DNA from 2 places in the Exiguobacterium sp. TDN 0502 genome. Region 1 is predicted to be linked to the other one. Evidence: predicted binding sites of a transcription regulator. Region 1 holds the regulator's gene; the other holds the start of a gene.

The links. Region 1 encodes Rex, which represses fermentation and respiration genes when NADH is low (regulators of the CRP and FNR family bind a similar motif). Its sites were predicted from a motif close to TTGTGAAATATTTCACAA; they were not measured.
Region 2: the regulator Rex is predicted to act here: its motif matches at 5,173-5,190, upstream of cydD (thiol reductant ABC exporter subunit CydD).

What each region holds. Positions count from the first base shown of each region.
Region 1 is NZ_JBOZGJ010000009.1:115,852-123,308, forward strand. It holds gene ACRPK8_RS11005 (S8 family serine peptidase) at 1-955, opposite strand, end outside; tRNA gene ACRPK8_RS11010 (tRNA-Ala) at 1,176-1,251, opposite strand; gene tatC (twin-arginine translocase subunit TatC) at 1,355-2,134, opposite strand; gene ACRPK8_RS11020 (twin-arginine translocase TatA/TatE family subunit) at 2,142-2,339, opposite strand; gene ACRPK8_RS11025 (redox-sensing transcriptional repressor Rex) at 2,339-2,998, opposite strand; gene ACRPK8_RS11030 (ATP-binding cassette domain-containing protein) at 3,166-5,067, shown strand; gene ACRPK8_RS11035 (hypothetical protein) at 5,067-5,489, shown strand; gene ACRPK8_RS11040 (flavin reductase family protein) at 5,632-6,225, opposite strand; gene ACRPK8_RS11045 (DoxX family protein) at 6,245-6,643, opposite strand; gene ACRPK8_RS11050 (winged helix-turn-helix transcriptional regulator) at 6,827-7,147, shown strand; gene ACRPK8_RS11055 (flavodoxin) at 7,253-7,457, shown strand, end outside.
Region 2 is NZ_JBOZGJ010000007.1:121,245-128,701, reverse strand. It holds gene ACRPK8_RS09445 (hypothetical protein) at 1-3,050, opposite strand, end outside; gene ypfJ (KPN_02809 family neutral zinc metallopeptidase) at 3,234-4,076, shown strand; gene ACRPK8_RS09435 (nuclear transport factor 2 family protein) at 4,144-4,512, opposite strand; gene ACRPK8_RS09430 (Rrf2 family transcriptional regulator) at 4,535-5,017, opposite strand; gene cydD (thiol reductant ABC exporter subunit CydD) at 5,226-6,956, shown strand; gene cydC (thiol reductant ABC exporter subunit CydC) at 6,953-7,457, shown strand, end outside.

The DNA of each region.
Region 1 (7,457 bases):
CGCCGAGAGCGATCGCGTCATCGATTGCTTTAATATAGATATCACTGAATGTCGATGGCATCCCTGGATCATTACCAAAGACCTTCATCGCAAGCAGTTGTGTTTCCGGTGCAACTCCTTTGATGCCGCCATTCGCTTCATCCCCGTTTGCGCCGACCGTACCCGCGACGTGCATCCCGTGCATCGACGCGCCCGCACCTAAATCACGGATTTCGCTATCGTGGTCGGCGTAGTTATAGCCGTACGGTACTTTTTCCGTGAAGTACTTTCCTTTTAAGCCTTTTGTTTCTTTAGCACTTTCGACTTTTGACGCTGTTAAATCAATCTTCGTCTCTGGACTTAAAACCATGTCCTTATGCGACGGATCAATTCCCGTATCGATGACGGCGACGACAGTTCCTTCCCCTTTGAATCCGTAATCCTGCCATGTTTCCTTAGCATGGACGAGATCCTTGCTGTACAACATATCTGGTTTTGCAGCTTTCGCCACTTCTGGACGCGCGTATTCATGCGCAATATGTACATCCTTTACGCCGGCAAGTCGTTTGATGCTTTCAATATCACCGAACTTCACTTCACCACTGAATCCGTTAATGACGGTCGTGAAGCTTTCTTTATAGGTAACGGGAATCGCTTTTTTAGCGATCGCTGATTTAACCGCTTTTTGAACGCTGACGAGACGATCCTTGATCGATTCCTTTTCGGTATTGCTCAATGTGCTATACCGCTTGTTTTGCGCCTGTGCGATCTGGATTGCCGGCTTCTGATCCATCTCGATGACGACACGGACTTTATCCGACTGCTTGTAGACTTTTTCCTGCCCTGACTTCTTCAGTGAGAGTGCTTGCGGCTTTTGCCCGCTCGCTTTGTCTTGCGACGACAGTGCACCTTGGGCACTGACTAAATTGGAGGACGTCATCAGGACGGCCGCCATAAGCGCAATCTTCTTCTTCATGCTTTCGTTTCTCCTTTTCTAAAAAACCATAATAAAATGATGGTAAAACAGTTAAACGAAAATTCTGTATTTTTAGTTTAATGAATTTAATGGGAATAAACAATTTAGTTTTGTCTGTTTTTTTAATTTATTTCTTTTTCATACCATATTATATTATGAGGAATTTAACTGGAAACAAACAAAAACCCTTCGATTGCTCGAAGGGTTGGATGTATGAAGATGGTGGAGACTATCGGGATCGAACCGACGACCTTTTGGCTGCCAGCCAAACGCTCTCCCAGCTGAGCTAAGCCCCCATGAATTATCTTTAGTATACGCATCACTAACTACTTTATCAATATAAAAATAACGCTTTCACGAAAAAAGAATTCCTTCCACGATTTGGAAGGAATTCACGATTCATTTATTCAATTCACGCATGATATCCGCCTGTCGTTCAAGCTCTGCCTGTTGTTCAAGGATCAAGACCTTTTTATACGTTCGCGCAGAAATCAGGATGCTGATTTCATACAAAACGAATAACGGCACCGAGATCATCAAATGCGACGTCACGTCCGGCGGGGCAATCAATGCCGCAACGACGAACAATGCGAAGTAGGCATACTTCCGATTTTTCCGCATGAGATGTGGCGTCACAAGACCAAGACGTGTTAAGAACATCGTCACGACCGGCAGCTGGAACAATAAACCGAACGGCATCGTCAACCGGATCAAGAAACTAAAATAGTTTTCGACCCCGATGACTTGTTCGATGCCAAGTTCCTTCCCGAGATCCGTCGAGACTTCAAGCAGAAACGGTAGCAACCAGAAATACGAGAAGGCTACTCCGGACAAAAACAGAAAGAAGATGACCGGAATATACGTCAATGTTGCTTTTTGTTCCTTATCATACAGTCCCGGACGGACAAACGCCCAGAGTTGGTACATCCAAAACGGAGACGCTAAGATCAGCGCAATGATGAACGCGAGGTTTAAATATAACATTAAAGGATCTGCGACGTTGAAAGCATTCAAGCCGATACCAAGCTCTTTTAAATCCGCTTGCAGGAAACGGACGAGCGGTCGGACGAGCGGAAACGCGACAGCGAACAGGACGACGACGATGAGGAGCGACCAGACGATCCGCTTTCGCAGTTCGTCGAGGTGCGACGTCATGCTTTGTTCTTGATCAACCGCCATGATTCAATCACTTCTCTTTCGGTTCGTCCTTTTTATCATCGTCCATGATGCCGTTTGTGGCATTCTTGAACTCTTTCAATGTCTGACCGGCAGCACGACCGAACTCCGGTAACTTCTTCGGTCCGAAGATGATCAACGCGACGACTGCGATTAATCCGATGCTCGCAGGTCCGATACCTAGTGTGAGCGGGATAAGGTTTTCCATTATGATTTCACTCCTTCAGCTGATTGCGAATAATGCTTCATGAAATAAACTAACGACTGCAACTCGATCGATAAATCGATGTGATGGACCCGGACACTTGCCGGCACGTTCAATCGTGCAGGCGTAAAGTTCAGGATGCCTGTCACACCATACTCGACTAACTCATCCGCTACTGACTGTGCGAACTGGGACGGAACCGTCAAGATGGCGACATCGACCTGGTTCGCTTCGATTTGCTCTTTCATGTCCGAAACATGATAGATTGGAACGTCATGCGTCGTTGTTCCGACCTTCTCTTCGTCCGCATCAAACGCAACGACTATCCGAGTACTATTATTCTTTAAAAAGTTATAATTTGCAAACGCTGTTCCGAGATGACCGACCCCGATTAAGGCGACATTCGTCACCTCATCTTGATTCAAGGTTTTCCGGAAAAACGTCAAAAGGTGTTGGACGTTGTATCCATAGCCCTTTTTTCCCAGTGCCCCAAAGTAGGAAAAATCGCGACGAATCGTTGCTGAATCAACCTTCACCGCTTCACTTAACTCAGCAGAAGAGACGCGGAGCTTACCTGAATTGTATAAACTTTGGATGAAACGATAATATAGCGGCAACCGTTTTGCTGTCGCTTGTGGAATTTTTGTGTCTGGTCCATTCATCCTGCAGTTCCCCCTTCGGCCACATCCATCGTGGCACCCAAATCTTTGCAAAAAGCTTTCTACTCTCCTTGATTGTAAACCACTTCACATAGAGTCACAAATAATATATTCCGCAGGACCGCGTGCTTTTGTTCGTGATAGACTAAAGGGTGGAAGGATGGATGGAAATGATACTCTTACAAGTCAACCAACTCTCGAAATCATTCGGCGTCGAGCCGATTTTAGAAAATATCAAACTCGAAGTACAAGAACGCGACCGGATCGCACTCGTCGGTCGAAACGGTGCCGGTAAATCAACCTTGCTTAAAATCATTGCCGGTGAACTCAGTCACGACTCCGGTGACATCATGAAAGGCAAAGACGTCAAAATCGGTTATCTCGCGCAAGACAGTGGTCTCGAATCGAATGAGACGATCTGGAACGAGATGCTGACCGTCTTTGAACATCTGCAGGAGCAAGAACGGACACTGCGCCGGATGGAGATCGAGATGGGCATGGAGCATATCTTGAACGATCCGGTCGCTTACGATCGTCTCCTGAAGACATACGATCAAGCGCAACATGACTTCTCAGAAGCCGGTGGTTATCAGTTTGAAGCGAATATCCGCTCCGTCCTGCACGGGATGCGCTTTTATCCGGATGATTATTCGCGCCGGATCCAGACGTTATCCGGTGGTCAACGGACACGTCTCGCCTTAGCGAAGATGCTCCTGCAAGCACCTGAACTCCTCATTCTCGATGAGCCGACCAATCACCTGGATATCGATACGCTCGCCTGGCTCGAGAGTTATCTCAGCGGCTACCGCGGTGCCGTCCTGATCGTCTCGCATGACCGGTATTTCCTCGATCAGGTCGTCAATGTCGTCTACGAGCTCTCGCGTAACATCTGTCGTAAGTTCACCGGGAACTATACGAAGTATCTGGAGCAAAAGGCAGCGTTATATGACCAGGAAATGAAACAGTTCGAACAGCAGCAAGAAGAAATCGCGAAGATGCAGGACTTCATTCAACGCAACATCGCCCGGGCGACGACGACAAAACGTGCCCAAAGTGTCCGGAAGCGGCTCGAGAAGGTCGAGCGGCTCGATCGACCAGATGGCGATGAACGCAGTACGGTCCTGTCCTTCCCGATTGAAAAACAAAGCGGGAACGACGTCCTGCAAGTCAACCAGCTGGCGATCGGTTACGAAGAGGCCGTCTCAAAAGACATTACGTTCCGCCTGCAACGCGGCGAATCCCTCGCCCTCGTCGGACCAAACGGAATCGGGAAGTCAACGCTCCTAAAAGTTCTCGTCGGACGTCTTCGTCCCCTGTTCGGTGATTTCCGCTTCGGAACCGGCGTCTCGATCGGCTATTACGATCAAGAGCAGGCAGAGCTCAATGACCGGAATCGTGTCATCGATGAGATTTGGAACGAATGGCCACTGATGCGCGAACAGGAAGTCCGTTCTGTCCTCGGACAATTTCTGTTCGGCGGTGACGACGTCTTCAAAATCGTCCACGAGTTATCCGGTGGCGAACGCGGACGTCTCGCACTCGCAAAACTGAAACTCCGGAAAACGAACGTCCTCGTCCTCGATGAGCCGACGAACCACTTGGACCTGGATTCGAAGATGGTCCTTGAAAATGCCCTCGTCGACTATGAAGGAACGCTACTGTTCGTCTCCCACGACCGTTACTTCATCGACCGGATCGCGACCCGTGTCATCGAGATGAGCGAGACCGGTGTGACAGAGTATCTCGGTGACTATTCGTACTATACGGAGAAGAAGGCGGAACAAGAAGAGATTGCCCGCCTTGAAGCCGAGGAGGCGAAAGCCGCAAAAGTCACAGCATCGAAGACGATCGATAAAGAGGCACAGAAGGAAGAAAAGAAACGCCGTCAACAGATCGAACAGCTTGAGCAGGAGATTGAACGACTCGAACAACGTTCAACGGAAATCGAACAGTTACTCTGTGAACCGGAAGTCTTCAATGATATTCCGAAAGCGACGGCGCTGTCTGCCGAGCGGGATCAGATTGATGTTGATCTACTCGAATTGATGGAACGATGGGAGAACCAACACTGATGCGAACGAAAAGCTTTTTCATCAACTTGATTCAAGGACTGCTATCCGGCATCCTTTATTTCGTCCCGATGTATGCGGACTACGTGTCCGCCTTCATCCGTCCGGATGCTCTGAATGCCGTCTATCCTTTGTTCATCCTTATTTCCTGTATGATCGGACTGGTCATCCAGACGTGGAGCGGTCTTCTTGTCAGCCTGCTCTCCGGATTATGTTGTACACTTCTGACGACTCAATTGTTCGTCGAACTCAATGATCCGATGATTCTGGCCTATTACGGGAGTATTTCTCCACTGGTCGCCTTTTTAATCAGCTGTGTCGGTATTTGGGCACTGGCCATCGTTTTTTACCTCTTAGATGGTTATCAAGGAAGTAAACGACATGGACTTGAGACTTCTTCGAACGAAGTCGATCCGCAACCTTAAAAGTCGACTGGCAACCTAATGAACAAAGGGAGTTGAAATTCCGGAATCTGGTCCGGTCTCTCAACTCCCTTTTCTTTAACTGTTCATGTAAACATTGGTCGTCAAAGTGAATCTGACCATACATCAAACATTCATGCTTTTATTATTCTGTCGGTCGGGCAATCGTAAACGTCTTTCCGATCGTCGCATAATCATTCCCCGCTAAACGCGCAACAGCTTTTAATCCTGCCGCGTCGATCCGGAACGACTCGACGAGTTCATCCGCGACATGATAGCGCAGTACTTCACCAATCAAAAGATCGGCACCTTCTAGCTCAACGTGTTGCGTCAAGCGCATCTCGAAGCGGATTTTTGCTTCCGCGATGCCCGGTACGTCGATCGCATCGCTATCGACGAGCGTTAGATCCGTCCGCTTAAGCTCACTCTCACCGTAAGCGAGTGGTGCAGCTGTCTCATTGACCGCGTCAACGATCTCTTCGCTGACGATATGGATGACATAGCTTTGTTTCGTCAGGATGTTACGCGCCGTATCCTTCTGTCCTTGATCCGTCCGTTGAACGGCGATCACGAGTTGCGGTGGACTGCTTGATGCGACCGTAAAGAATGAAAAGGGTGCAGCGTTTACCGTCCCGTCTTCTCCTTGTGTCGTCACAAAAGCAATCGGACGCGGAATGATGCTTCCGATCAGTAATTTATAATTGTCTTTTGCACTAAGCGTTGATGCCTCGAACTTCATGAATGACCCACCTTTTTCCTCACCCGATGAGTGCAGCGAGTGAATAGTCTCCAGCACCGATCATCGCTACACCAAGGGCGATGACGATCAATGCCATGTTGTATTCGTACCCGTTCTGCGTCACCCAGTAACCATTCGCACCGTGTACTTTGACGATTGCGACAAGCATCGATCCGATGATGAGGAGCGCTGCGATCCAGAGAAACAGACCTCCTGCAAACAATAAGCCGCCGATCAATTCAGCAAGACCTGCCGTAATCGCGAGTGCCTTCCCTGGCTTCATGCCGATCGATTCGAACCAGCCGCCTGTTCCAGCGATGCCGTGTCCGCCGAACCAACCAAATAATTTCTGTGTCCCGTGTGCAGCAAATGTTAAGCCGATGATTAAACGAATGATTAAAAGTCCTGTATCCATCATTGTTCTCTTCTCCTTTTACCTAATGTTTTTAAGTTACTTTAAGTAACTCGATAAACAGGCTATATCTCATCACTTACTAAAAGTAAATAGATTTGTTTTAGTTCTTTTTGTTACATTAAGTAAAATGATTCGATTTTTTTAGCAGAAGCGGGTATACTACAACTATAGAAAGGATGAGTGCTGATGGAAGAAGTCGCAATCCAACCGGCTCTTTGTCCCAAAGTCGAACATGCCTTTGAAATCTTAGGTAAGAAATGGACAGGTCTGATTTTACGTCACTTGTTGACGAAGACATGCCGTTTCAATGAGATTCAAGATGCCATTCCCGAATTATCAGGTCGTATGCTCACGGAACGTATGAAGGAGCTCGAAGCGGAAGGCATCGTCATCCGGACTGTCATTCCCGATCGTCCGATTAAGATTCAATACAGTTTGACCGACAAAGGGCGCCAACTCGAACCGGTCATTCGTTCGATTGAGGAATGGGCCGAACTACAAGACTAATGTATAGAAAAGCATCTTCTTCGGAAGGTGCTTTTTTATATGCCCTTTGACATTGATAATCATTATCAATTAAAGTAGAGAGGTACAGTGAAGGGAGGAAGATGCATGCATATCGCGATTGGATTCGTCAGCATGTCCGGTAATACGGAAGACATCGTCTCGATCATTCAAACGGAACTTGAGCAACATGAGGTCAACGTGACGATCACAGAACTAGATCAATTCGTCGGGGAGGACTTATCACGTTTTGATGGTCTATTACTCGGCTCATATACATGGGGAGACGGTGATTTACCGTATGAAGCAGAAG
Region 2 (7,457 bases), on a different contig from region 1:
AAAGCGAGCGTATCGTCGACGCGTTTTCGTAAAGCGGTCAGCTTTTCTTCCGGTATCAGAACAATATTTTGGATGGCATTAAAGCCTTCCGTGTTCGTCACACTGAGCGTCGCAGGACCGGTCGGTATCGTGAACGAACCGAGCGGAACCCAAGCGAGTTTGGCACCGGATCGTTGTTGAGTCGGAATCGTAACGCCTCGTTTATTAAAGGTCAGATCGAGTTGCCCGCCTTTTTGATTCAACAGTACGCGAGCAAAACCAGCGTAACGACCGGCTGGCAGATTTTTCGTCATCGTAAACGTATTCGGAATCATATAATCCTCATAGCTGAATATTTTAATATCATGGACCCACCAATACGTTTTCCGCTCGGGGCGCTGGAAGCTGAGTAGATCAATCCGCATCGTTTTTGCGTTTCGTGGTGTGACATATTCACCTTGCAAGTGGATCGCGTCGACATCACCGGAATCACGCGGAGCGACGACATACGTTTGATTCAGCTCGCGATCCTTCGCATCAAAGAACCGGACCTTGACGTGGAGCCGGTCGACCCCACGACCGCTCGCTGTAATATCAAAGCGGTAGGCGTTATTCGGTCGTGCCGGCAACTTACCGGATTTCGCGACTTGCCAGATGTATTTTGGATCACCTTCTGCGACTTCGGCGTGGAGGACCGGTAAGTCATTATCTTTTGACATCGGATTTGGAGATAAGTCGACGATGTCCGGATTATCGGCTTTAAAGAACGTCTCATCCTCAAGCATCGAATTAAAGGAAGCGACTTGTTTCGCTTTTAAGCCATCTAATTTGTAGACCGGGGCGTCAATCCGGGCAGAAGCAAACGATAGACCAATTCCGTCTCCAAAGTCGAGGTCAAACGACGGATTCGTCATGCCTTGCGTCCGTAAATACCAGCGCCAGTCATTGTTCGCGAGAAACGTTTTCCCCCAGTTCAGGAAAGCGTTCGCTGAGTCGATCGCATCGAACGGTTTCCAGTAGTATTCTTCCGGCACCTGGCTGAGAACGAGGTCGTTTTCCTCGATCATCTCGACAAGATCCCCCTGTTTCATCCAGGAGAGGCTGTCCTGATGGGCTTGTGTCGCATACAAAATCGATTGGCGACCGAGATCGTATCCATCCAGTGTTGGATAACTGATTGACCGTTCGAGTCCATAAGGGGTCAACACCAATTGTGGAACAGTCCGGGTATCAAGCGGTGCAATCAAGTCGAACAAGGTGAACAGGCCAACTTGTTTCGTCTGTACGAGATCACGTTGCTCCTGTAGAACCTTTAGATTGAAGTCCTGTCGATCTTTCATCCCAGTATATTCATCGCGGTAGGCGAATTGCTTCAATCCGAATGCTTTTGCAATCTGACCGGCTTGTTCCGATCGACCGGTGTCGAGTAGATATTGCATGAACGTCATCATGTAACCAATCGTCGGTGATGCTCCTTCATGATGAAAGACGGTATCGTGTGCCGACGTATAGACTTGTACGTCACCTGTCGCCTTGATTTCGCCACCTTTTCGTGGATTTTGATTCCAGCGTGGGGTTGCGATACCGGTACTCGGTTGCGTCATCTCGTCCGCAATCGGGAACTGCAACCACTTCCCATCGACTTCATCTTGGATTGTGGTGTATTCCTTAGGCATCTTGACTGGATGATAAAAACCTTCCATGTAGACCGTCCGGTAAGGGAGGAAAAAGCAGGCGACGACAATTAGTGTTCCGACGATCGAAACGATTCGGTACAGCTGTAAGGGAATCGTCCGGGACGCGCGGGTAAAGACGGCATTTAATCCGACGGCGAGCAACAAGCTATAACTGACCATCAAGAGACCAACCAGCTTATTTGGGTCGCGGAACATCGCACCGATCAACGGTGTCTTCGTCACGAATAGAACGAACGCATCGGCAACTTGTTCATGGGTACCGGTCGCAAAGACAATCAGCGGAATCGCAAGCAGACTAAAGAACAGATGGATTGGTTGGCGATAGGCGACGATAGCTCCTAGTAGGATGAGTAAAAGGGTGGTGGTACCACCAATCCAAAACGTCAGCGGTAACGTCGTCAAATCAAACATCGGCCACCAGTAGCTCGTCAAAAATAAAACATTCGTCCAGCTCGAGTGTCGACTGAACAACATCAACGTATCAGAGACATTGATATTATGTTGTGAGGCTTGCGAGCCAGTCAGAATCGAGCCGACATACATCAAGAACCAATAGCCGTTGAACAGCAGAAAAACGAGACCAAATGCACAGGTCGCCCGAACATAAAACCACAGTAACGGTGACCACATCCGTTCTTTGCGACGCGTCCAACTCGTCTTTAAGAAAATGAGTCCGACCATGATGCCCATATAGATCAGCGAGAAGAAAAAATAATGAATGCCCGCCGCCATGAAGGCAAAGACGATCGACAGTCCGGTAATATCAATCCATGTCCGTCGACTCAACCGATCAGACAAGCGAAAACCGGGATCTAGCTGTTCCCGAAACTTTGGGTCGAAGATATTGAAGAACAACATCAAAGCGTAAGGGAAGACGGAATACCCACATAATAGATAGATATGTTGAATCCGCGTGATCACCCACGGATTTAAGGCATAAAATAACGCGGCGATTGCGAAAGCAATCAGTGAGAGATAAGAAAAGTGCTTCGAGACATAAACGGAATGGAGTCGTTTCGTAAAAGCGAACATCGATAAAGCAGAGATCGTCAACAGTCCGATGATGAATGACTTGATCAAGACGGGACCGGACGAGCCAAACAATAGACTGAGTAGATAAAACGGTAGGATGTAGAGCAGTCGTGCGACATTCAGAAGCGTCGTCGTGCTCCAGCGGTTGTTCCATGCCCCATAAATTTCTTCTAAATAGCGATGGGAGGACAGTCCGAAAGACATGTCGCTGAACGTCACCATGCCAGAACGAAACAATGGGAAGCTATAAGCTAAGATGAATAAAAACATACCAGATAGGACGAGGATGTCCTTACGATACGTATACATGAAGTTCTTGAGACGTTGACGGAACGAGTGCATCGGACAACTCCTTTCTGCGAAAATCCGTGCTGAACTTCTTCTCTACAGGAGGGCGATATTCCTAGAAATGGATGTACTTATTTTAGCAATGAATACGAGAAGTAACGTCCATCCTAAGACGGAGCGTTACGGACGAACGCTTTCGGGTAAAGACCTACAACGAAACGAGTAGGGGGAAAGCGTATGAAATGGAAGGGAAGAGAACGCAGTTCAAACGTCGAGGATCGACGGGGAATGGGAGGGAAAGGAATTGCCGGCATCGGTGGTGGTGTCGGAATCATCCTGCTGATCGTCATCACCTTGATGGGCGGTAATCCAGCTGAATTACTCGGAGACTTAACCGGCGGAGATCAGCAAAATACGACGTACGAAGAAACAGCACAGGAAAAAGAAGCAGCGGATTTCGTTTCCGTTGTCTTAGCGGATACGGAACGCGTCTGGACGAAAGAATTCAAAGAGGATGGCAAAACCTATAAAAAACCGAAGCTCGTCTTATATACGGATCAAGTCAGTTCGGCTTGCGGACAAGCAGGGAAGTCCGTCGGTCCCTTTTATTGTCCCGGTGATCAGAAATTATACATCGATTTAAGCTTTTATGATGAACTGCAGACAAAGTACGGGGCACCGGGCGATTTTGCGATGGCCTATGTCATTGCCCATGAAGTCGGGCATCACGTCCAGACGTTACTCGGAAAGTCAGACGAGATCATGCCACTGCGACAACAGATGAGTGAGGAGAAATTCAATAAGTACCTCGTTCGATTCGAGCTACAGGCGGATTATTATGCCGGCGTCTGGGCACACCATGCGCAAGGTGAAAACTTACTCGAAGAAGGGGATCTCGAAGAAGCGTTGACGGCAGCGAATGCTGTCGGGGATGATACGCTGCAAGAAAAAGGACAAGGATATGTCGTACCGGAAAGCTTCACCCACGGGACATCGGCACAACGGGAGCGTTGGTTCCAAAAAGGTTTTGATAGCGGCACGATCGAAGGTGGAGATACCTTCAAAGCGAAAAACCTGTAACGGATATGCAAAAAACGGTGGTCTGCTTAAAAGCGGAACCCCGTTTTTTTGCTGATAGGAACTTACCTTATGAACGGAACATCGTCGGATCATCCGGAACGTTCTCCAGGTAAGCGATTCGTCCGTTTTCATCAAGACGTGCGATATCTTTTCCGTCCTGCGTGAAGACACTACCGTCGGCCCGTTTCCCGCACACGGCCCAGCGTGTTTCATACGTTCCGGGTGTTGTCTCTTCCCAGCCTGCATACATGTGCTTAATATCCTGATTCGCCGTGAATACATGACGGACGAATTGTTTCCAGGCGTCGATGCCATGCTTTGGTTGTCCGTTCAAAACGAACGTGATGTCTGTCGTAAATAAGGACACGAGATCCTCAAACGCTTGTGCGTCCGTGCGTGACGCGTCGAATAAGTCAAAATAACGATTTAATACCATGGTCATAACCTCTTTCTGTTCATTAAAGTGTCATCATCCGGTCTGTGATTAACGCATGCAACCGTTCTAAGTGTTCCGGTGGACAGGAGGCATCGATCGCTTGACGAATCGAGCCAATCGATTCACGTTTCAGTGTTGATTGCCACGCCTCTTCTGCCTCTGTCATCAGATTCGAGAGCAGACCGATTTCCTGTTCCTGAATCCCCATCAAATCCTCGAAGACACCGCTTGACGCATACAACGTCTGTTTGCCCTCGATCGCTTGATAGACATCAAAGATTTGAATTTCGTCTGCCGGACGCCGTAAGCGAAAGCCCCCTTTGGCACCCGGTACGGAATACAACAGATCCGCTTGGACGAGTTTTCGTAAGAGCTTTTGGAAGTAAGTCGGTGAAGCCCCAAGTTGCTGACTGATGAATTCGCCAGGTAACACGGCGCGCTCCGGTAGGAAGGTCAAGAGCAACATCGCATAAACGGATTGCTCGACCCCGGTTTTCATTTGCATGAGAAGTCCCCTTTCGTTAAACGTGGATAATGTATATCCATAATAGTTTCATTCGAAAGAATTGTCGATTCATATGCTCTCACAAAACCGTCACACCTTTTCGACAGCATCTGCATGGCATCCCCGTTCTGGATTCGGTATACTAAATGTACGATATGTGAAAATATTCACTAAAAGTCGTTCACACTTTGTGAAAGGACGTTTGTATATGAATCCATTAAAAGGAATCGTCCAGATTCCACGCAGTATTCTCGTTCAATTCATCATTGCAGCTTTCCTGATGGGGGTCGCGGTCGTCGGTCAATCGTATGGCATCGTGTTGACGGTCGATCGCATTTTCCTAAAAGGTCAACCGTTTGAAGCCGTCATTCCGTTACTGCTCGTCGTTCTCGGGATGCTGTTGCTCCGGGTCGCCGTGACGTATTGGAACGGTCGTCTCGGTACGACGTTATCGGCGCACATGAAGCAGGCACTCCGGGAAGCGCTCGTTGCGAAATACACAGGTCGCTCGGTCGAGATGATGCTACAAGGGCAAGCGGGACAGAAAGTCAGTGTCTTGCTCGACGCCGTAGACGAGATGGACAGCTATTACAGTCAATACTTGCCGAAAGTCGTCCAGACGACGATCGTTCCCTTGATGGTCTTGATCGCGGCATTCAGCTATGACTGGATCACCGGTCTCGTCATGATGATCACGGCACCGTTCATTCCGTTGTTTTATATCATCATCGGCATCATGACGCAAAAGCGGGCCGATGCTCAACTCGAGAAGATGACGGCGTTCTCGGGAACGTTCCTTGATACGTTGCAGGGACTGACGACCTTGAAGTTATTTGGTCGTGCGAAACGACAACGTGACGTCATCGAAAAAAGCAGTCTTGATTTCCGGGATGCGACGTTAACGGTCTTGAAGCTCGCCTTCTTGTCGTCGTTGATGCTTGAGTTCATCTCGATGCTCAGTATGGGAATGATCGCACTTGAAGTCAGTCTGCGTTTGATTTTGTTCCAAAGCATCACCTTCATCCCGGCGTTCCTGATGCTCGTGTTGGCACCAGAATACTATCTTGCCTTAAAAGAGATGGGAGCTGCCTTCCATACGGGACGCGGTAGTGTCGCGGCAGCGAAACAGATCGCAGCCGAACTGACGGCAGACGATCGTCCCGTTGCCTTCGGTCAATCAGAACTTTCGATGAACCGTCCACCACGAATCGCCTTGGATGAAGTTGATTTTACGTATCAAGAAGGACGTTTTGCCTTACAAGACGTGACACTTGTGATCGAACCGTATCAAAAGGTGGCGTTGATCGGTCGCAGTGGCGCTGGTAAGTCAACTGTCTTACAGTTGATTGCCGGACTCGCGGATCCAAAAGAAGGACGGATTCTGCTTGACGGGATCGAGCGCAGTCAGGTGGCGGAAGCAAGTTGGTTCCGTCAGTTGAGCTACATCTCGCAACATCCGTATCTGTATGCCGGAACGCTGGCAGAAAACATCGCGATCGGTGAACTCCGTCAAGCGACGCCGGAAGAGATTTTTGAGGCGGCGCAGGCAGCAGGGCTCGAGGAGCTGATTGCGACGTTACCTGAAGGGATCGACACGGTGATCGGAGAGGGCGGACGTGGTCTATCGGGTGGCGAGAAACAGCGTGTTGCGTTGGCACGCGCATTCTTGAAACGACCGAACGTCATCGTCTTTGATGAACCGACGACAGGACTCGACGTCAAAACGGAGCGACTACTCCAACAAGCAATTGAGCAGCTTGGACAAACAGCGACGGTCATCACTGTTGCACACCGCCTGCATACAATCGAGCGCTCGGATCAAATCGTCGTCCTCGACGGCGGACGAATCGTCGACCGCGGCACACACAAAGAATTGCTCGGTCGCGATTCGGAATATGCGCGGATGCGGAGCGTCCAGAGAGGGGAGGAAACACGATGAAGGAATTACTAGGAGTCTTTCGGTTGATGGTGCATCAAAAACGGGATATCGCCTGGTCGATCTTCTTCGGTGTCCTCGCCGGAGTGACGGCGGTCGGGTTATTCGCAGCAAGTGGTTACCTGATTTCAAAGGCAGCCTTGTTGCCACCGATCCAGACGCTCGCCGTTTTGATTGCGCTGCAAAAAGTGTCGAGCCTGACGCGTGCCGTCAGTCGATATGCAGAACGCTATTATTCGCACCGGGCGACGTTTACGATCCTCAGTGACATCCGGACGTCATTTTACCGTCGACTCGAGCCGCTTGCGCCAGGGATTTTCGGGAAGTACCGCAGTGGGGACTTACTTGCCCGGATTGTCGGTGACGTCGAAAGTCTGCAAAATACGTTCTTACGCGTCCTTTATCCACCGATCGTGTTGTTGCTCGTCTTCTTCTGTACGATCTTTTTCGTCAGTTTCTTCTCGTGGACGATTGCCGGACTGTTATTGCTTGGTCTGATTCTGA